Regions from separate parts of the Exiguobacterium sp. s143 genome, predicted to be linked through region 1. Evidence: predicted binding sites of a transcription regulator. Region 1 holds the regulator's gene; the other holds the start of a gene.

Region 1 (3,423 bases):
AACCGACGACCTTTTGGCTGCCAGCCAAACGCTCTCCCAGCTGAGCTAAGCCCCCATGAATTATCTTTAGTATACGCATCGCTAACTGCTTTATCAATATAAAAATAACGCTTTCATAAAAAAGAATTCCTTCCAAAATCGTCGGAAGGAATTCACGATTCATTTATTCAATTCACGCATCAAATCCGCCTGTCGTTCAAGCTCTGCCTGTTGCTCGAGGATCAAGACCTTTTTGTACGTCCGCGCAGAAATCAAGATGCTGATCTCATAGAGAACGAACAATGGCACCGAGATCATCAAGTGTGACGTCACATCCGGCGGTGCGATCAATGCCGCAACGACGAACAGCACAAAGTACGCATATTTCCGATTCTTTCGCATGAAATATGGCGTCACGAGACCAAGACGCGTCAGGAACATCGTCACGACCGGCAATTGGAACAGAAGACCGAACGGCATCGTCAATCGGATTAAGAAACTGAAGTAGTTCTCCACTCCGATGACTTGTTCGATTCCAAGCTCTTTCCCGAGATCCGTTGAGACTTCAAGCAAGAAGGGAAGCAACCAGAAATACGAGAAGGCTACGCCAGCCAAAAATAGAAAGAAGATGACCGGAATATACGTCAATGTCGCTTTTTGCTCCTTGTCATAAAGTCCTGGTCGGACGAATGCCCAGAGTTGATACATCCAGAACGGTGACGCTAAAATCAGCGCAATGATGAACGCAAGATTTAAATACAACATTAAAGGATCGGCGACGTTGAAGGCATTCAAACCGATGCCGAGCTCTTTTAAGTCCGCTTGCAAGAAGCGAACGAGCGGTCGGACGAGCGGAAATGCGACAGCGAACAGGACGACGACGATGATAAGCGACCAGACGATCCGCTTACGCAGTTCGTCAAGGTGCGACGTCATGCTTTGCTCTTGATCAACCGTCATGATTCAATCACTTCTCTTTCGGTTCGTCCTTTTTATCGTCGTCCATGATGCCGTTCGTGGCATTCTTGAACTCTTTCAATGTCTGACCTGCAGCGCGTCCGAATTCTGGTAACTTCTTCGGTCCGAAAATGATCAATGCGACGACCGCGATTAATCCGATGCTCGCAGGTCCGATACCTAGTGTGAGCGGAATAAGGTTTTCCATTATGATTTCACTCCTTCAGCTGATTGCGAATAATGCTTCATGAAATAAACTAACGACTGCAACTCGATCGATAAATCAATGTGATGGACCCGGACGCTCGCTGGCACGTTCAACCGTGCAGGCGTAAAGTTCAGGATGCCTGTCACACCATACTCGACTAACTCATCCGCTACTGACTGCGCGAACTGGGATGGAACCGTCAAGATGGCAACATCGACCTGATTCGCTTCGATTTGTTCTTTCATGTCCGAAACATGATAGATTGGAACGTCATGCGTCGTTGTTCCGACCTTCTCTTCGTCCGCATCAAACGCAACGACTATCCGAGTACTATTATTCTTTAAAAAGTTATAATTTGCAAACGCTGTTCCGAGATGACCGACCCCGATTAAGGCAACATTCGTCACCTCATCTTGATTCAAGGTTTTGCGGAAAAACGTTAAGAGATGTTGAACGTTGTATCCATACCCCTTCTTCCCTAATGCCCCAAAGTAGGAAAAATCGCGACGAATCGTTGCTGAATCAACCTTCACCGCCTCGCTTAACTCAGCAGAAGAGACGCGGAGCTTGCCTGAATTGTATAAACTTTGGATGAAGCGATAATATAGCGGCAACCGTTTTGCTGTCGCTTGTGGAATTTTTGTGTCTGGTCCATTCATCCTGCAGTTCCCCCTTCGGCCACATCCATCGTGGCACCCAAATCTTTGCAAAAAGCTTTCTACTCTCCTTGATTGTAAACCACTTCACATAGAGTCACAAATAATATATTCCGCAGGACCTCGCGCTTTTGTTCGTGATAGACTAAAGGGTGGAAGGATGGATGGAAATGATACTCTTACAAGTCAACCAACTCTCGAAATCATTCGGCGTCGAGCCGATTTTAGAAAATATCAAATTGGAAGTACAAGAGCGGGACCGGATTGCGCTCGTCGGACGAAACGGTGCCGGTAAATCGACCTTGCTCAAAATCATCGCTGGCGAACTCAGTCATGACTCGGGTGACATCATGAAAGGCAAGGATGTCAAAATCGGTTATCTCGCGCAAGACAGTGGTCTCGAATCGAACGAGACGATCTGGAACGAGATGCTGACCGTCTTTGAACATCTCCAAGAACAAGAACGGACATTGCGCCGGATGGAAATCGAAATGGGTATGGAGCATATCTTGAACGACCCGGTCGCTTACGATCGTCTCTTGAAGACATACGATCAAGCGCAACACGACTTCTCAGAAGCGGGTGGTTATCAGTTCGAAGCAAATATCCGCTCCGTTTTGCACGGCATGCGCTTTTATCCGGATGATTACTCGCGCCGGATTCAGACATTATCCGGTGGTCAACGGACACGGCTTGCCTTAGCAAAGATGCTCCTGCAAGCACCAGAGCTCCTCATTCTCGATGAGCCGACCAACCACCTCGATATCGATACGCTTGCTTGGCTTGAAAGCTACCTCGGTGGTTATCGTGGTGCCGTCCTGATCGTCTCGCACGACCGGTACTTCCTCGACCAAGTCGTCAATGTCGTCTACGAACTGTCGCGCAATGTCTGTCGTAAGTTCACGGGGAACTATACGAAGTACTTGGAGCAAAAAGCGGCCTTGTACGATCAGGAAATGAAGCAGTTTGAACAGCAGCAAGAAGAGATTGCAAAGATGCAGGACTTTATTCAACGGAACATCGCCCGGGCGACGACGACCAAACGTGCCCAAAGTGTCCGAAAACGACTCGAGAAGGTCGACCGGCTCGATCGACCAGATGGGGATGAGCGTAGTACGGTCCTCTCCTTCCCGATTGAAAAACAAAGTGGGAACGACGTTCTTCAAGTCAATCAACTGGCGATCGGTTACGAAGAAGCTGTCTCAAAAGACATCACGTTCCGCTTGCAACGCGGTGAATCACTGGCACTCGTCGGCCCAAACGGAATCGGAAAGTCGACGCTTCTAAAAGTCCTCGTCGGTCGCTTGCGCCCCCTCTTCGGTGATTTCCGTTTCGGAACCGGCGTCTCGATCGGCTATTACGATCAAGAGCAGGCGGAACTCAATGACCGGAACCGTGTCATCGATGAGATTTGGAACGAATGGCCACTGATGCGTGAACAAGAAGTTCGGTCTGTCCTCGGGCAATTCCTGTTTAGCGGTGACGATGTTTTCAAGATCGTCCATGAGTTATCCGGTGGCGAACGCGGACGTCTCGCGCTCGCGAAACTGAAACTCCGGAAGACGAACGTCCTCGTCCTCGATGAGCCGACGAACCACTTGGATCTGGATTCGAAGATGGTCC
Region 2 (3,423 bases), on a different contig from region 1:
AACGACGACATATACCATTTTTTTCGTTCGGTTGGAATATCCTCCACGTGCATCGAGAATCGTGACACCACGACCGAGTTCTTTTGTAATGACTTCATTGATTTCATCTGCTTTCTCACAAATGATGATACATTGCTTAGAAGCAGAATAGAAACTGTAAACCGTCTGAAGGGCTTTGGCACGAACAAAGCTCATGATGAGAGCATACATAACGTGTTTAAGATCAAATACCCACCATACAAGGATGTAGATGACAAGATCTTGCATCAGAAATATACGAGGAAGTGGCCAGTTATGAAAACGAGCAAAGAAAAACTTTCCGAGAATATCAAGCCCTCCAGTTGAAGCACCACCGAAGAAGATCAATGCCATTGCAAGACCAGAGACTAGACCAGCAAAGATGGAAGCGACGAGTGGATCGTTTAAAGATTCCGGAACGATTTGAGTCGGAATCCAGTCAATTAAAAAGGAAGAAGCAATGACGATAATTCCAGATAAGAACATGAATCGTTTGCGTAGGAAACGGAAACCTAAAAGGAAGAGGGGAATGTTTAAGAGCAATTGCGTTAATCCAATTGGCGTGTGGAAGAGCTCTTGAATAATGAGCGTGATCCCCATGATACCGCCTGATCCGATATCATTTGGAGATAGTAGTAGGCTGATGTAAAGGGAATACAGCAACGTACCAATGATTAAGAAACTGATTTTTTCAACTCTCTTTTTCTGTGGGTGTGTTGTAGTCATGGCAATATGATGAGTGACCTCATGCTCCTCCTTCTGTGAGTATCTGCCTGCAAGAGTACGCTCATATGCATAAAATTTCAACCCTTCTTATGAAAAAAGATGAAAAAGGGTACGTTTTTTTAGGAAGGTGATGAAAATGAAGAAAATGCTATGGATTCTTGGTTGTATCTGTTTAGGAGTACTGGTCGGAATTCGTCTTTTTGAACAACCCAATGAAAAAAATCAATCATCCATTTGGCATGATGGTGATCTTGTAGCGAGACAAGTGGGTGCCTCGATGATGAATACGGTAGCGGTTCGTCAATTAGCCGAACAACTTCCGTTCTCATCAGAATTAAAACAGGTAGATGTCGAAGGAGAATCGTTACGTCTTGCCTATGAAGTGACAGGAAAAGAGCGACAAGCTTGGATTGGTACCGACACCGGAACACTACAAGTGAATCAGGATTTTTTGAAGGCTCGGTTATCTAAAGTTCTGATGCATCATACGCTTGTTTTATTTTCAACGATTCCTGATTTAACCGACCTTGAAATTCACTACACGGATCCGTATTCAGGTGCAGATTTTACGATTGACCGGAAAACATTCGACGCCTACACTCCGACCGATATCGAACGAGCTACTTCATCTTCTAGACGCTTTAATCGTGTTGTCATTGATGGTTATGTGCTCGATGCATCAAGACGAAACACTTTCTTTGAACGCTTCGCATCACGACTACAGATCCAAACTAATTAGTTGTATAAAGCAAGAAAAGGCATTTTTCACAATCTTGACACAATGATATCGTTTACATCTCGTTCTTTTATAAAAACGATAAAACAGGTCTATTCAATACTTGAACATCTTTTAAGATGGAAGTATGATAATAAATGAACAAACATTGTGAAGTGTTGAACAAAAGAAAGAGAGGTTTCTACGATGAACGAGGTAGAAGCATTAGAAGGATTACGGAATAAAGCAATCAAGTCGACGCGCATGCTACAAATGCGTCCTCTCGAGTACTTAGTTCGTGCCATGCTAGCAGGGATTTTCATTGGATTTGCAATTATTTTTACCTTAAAAGCAATTAACGGTCTATATATGGCGGAGTCACCTGTTGCGACACTTGTCGGTGGACTGACTTTCGGAGTGGCGCTTGTCCTGATCGTTTACGGTGGGGCAGAGCTGTTCACAGGAAATACGATGTATTTCACGACGGCGACGATGCGTGGCTATACGACGAAGATGGATACGATGAAGGTCTGGTTGATCTGTCTAATCGGAAATGGACTTGGAGGATTAGCGTTTGCGCTACTCTTTTCCCAAACAGGAATCATACAAGAGCTTGGTATGAACAACTGGTTATTTTCTGTCTCAGAAACGAAGATCCACCATACGACGTGGGAAATCTTCACACGAGCTATCTTCTGTAACTGGATGGTCTGTTTAGCGATTTTCATTCCAAAGAACATGAAGAATGAGTTGGCGCAGATCATGATGATGATGGTACTCGTCGCAGTATTCTTTGCTTCTGGATTTGATCACGTCATCGCCAATATGGCATTGTTCTCCATTGCGTTAGTCGTACCACATCCGGATACGATCACATTTGCCGGAGCGATGCATAACCTGTTGCCAGCTTTAGCTGGGAACATCATTGGTGGAGCAGTCTTCATGGGAATGATCTATACGTGGCTGAATAAAGAAAAATTAGAAGTAGATGAATCACGTCAATCCACGACACCTGTTCATATTGCTTCGAAACAAAATGCATAATCAAAAAGCAGCTGTCGCGACAGCTGCTTTTTTCATTCATTCCATATGTTGAAAGCGATCGACGTCTGCAGCCAGTTCTTCGTAAATCGTCTCGACGATTTGTGCATCATCGAAGAGCCCGAGGACGTTATCGTCCGGTAAGGCGTCAACAGGAGACGTGAAGTACAGAACGGCCGTCAATAACAATTGTTCCTGCTCCGCATGCATTTCGAATTTTTTCTGATAGAGAGCACGAAGCATTTCAAGCAGTTGTTTTAATTGAAAATAAAGGACGAGTTCTGCCTCGCGTTCGATGTCCGAGCTTTCTGTAGACGCGATATCTTGCGTCAAGTGCGCAAGTCCGATTTCTGCTCGAACTAACAATTCTTGCTGTGCTTTTTCATCACCAACGAGGTCGAGTGCCTGTCGGTGAAAATACGTATAAGCCGATTTAAAATCGCCGGGTGTGAATTCCATGGTGATGCCTCCTTCTCTTCTCTTTCTAGTTTCGCCTTATTTCTTGCAAAATTGCAACTATTTCGTGAAAATAAAGATACAAGAAAGGGGATTACATAATGCCGACACAAGCAGAATTACAACAATACGCGTCTTTAGCCGTGCGTACGGGAATTAATCTACAACCAGGACAACAACTCGAGGTGCGTGCAGGAATCGAAAATTTGCCGCTCGTTCGTGAAATCACGCGTGTCGCCTACGAAGTAGGAGCTACGCAAGTATATGTACAGTGGTCAGATGATGAGATGACGAAAATCCGTTATTTCGATGCACCGGAAGAGTCGTTTGATACGTTCCCGGATTGGTTAAAAGCACGTTACGACCAACTGGCAGAAGAAAAGACAGCGTTCTTATCGGTCGTCAGTGAAGATCCAGATTTATTGAATGGCGTGGACTCGAGCCGAATCGCACGTGCGAATAAAGCA

What was found. The regulator Rex, encoded in region 1, represses fermentation and respiration genes when NADH is low (regulators of the CRP and FNR family bind a similar motif). The targets are predictions, from matches to a motif close to TTGTGAAATATTTCACAA.
Region 2: the regulator Rex is predicted to act here: its motif matches at 1,629-1,646, upstream of KNQ03_RS14685 (formate/nitrite transporter family protein).

The regions. Positions count from the first base shown of each region.
Region 1 covers NZ_JACSMX010000001.1:1,564,720-1,568,142, forward strand. Annotated here, with positions in the region: tRNA gene KNQ03_RS08130 (tRNA-Ala) at 1-55, opposite strand, end outside; gene tatC (twin-arginine translocase subunit TatC) at 160-939, opposite strand; gene KNQ03_RS08140 (twin-arginine translocase TatA/TatE family subunit) at 947-1,144, opposite strand; gene KNQ03_RS08145 (redox-sensing transcriptional repressor Rex) at 1,144-1,803, opposite strand; gene KNQ03_RS08150 (ATP-binding cassette domain-containing protein) at 1,971-3,423, shown strand, end outside.
Region 2 covers NZ_JACSMX010000005.1:112,974-116,396, reverse strand. Annotated here, with positions in the region: gene KNQ03_RS14695 (YitT family protein) at 1-744, opposite strand, end outside; gene KNQ03_RS14690 (hypothetical protein) at 881-1,483, shown strand; gene KNQ03_RS14685 (formate/nitrite transporter family protein) at 1,667-2,503, shown strand; gene KNQ03_RS14680 (YkvA family protein) at 2,540-2,959, opposite strand; gene KNQ03_RS14675 (aminopeptidase) at 3,058-3,423, shown strand, end outside.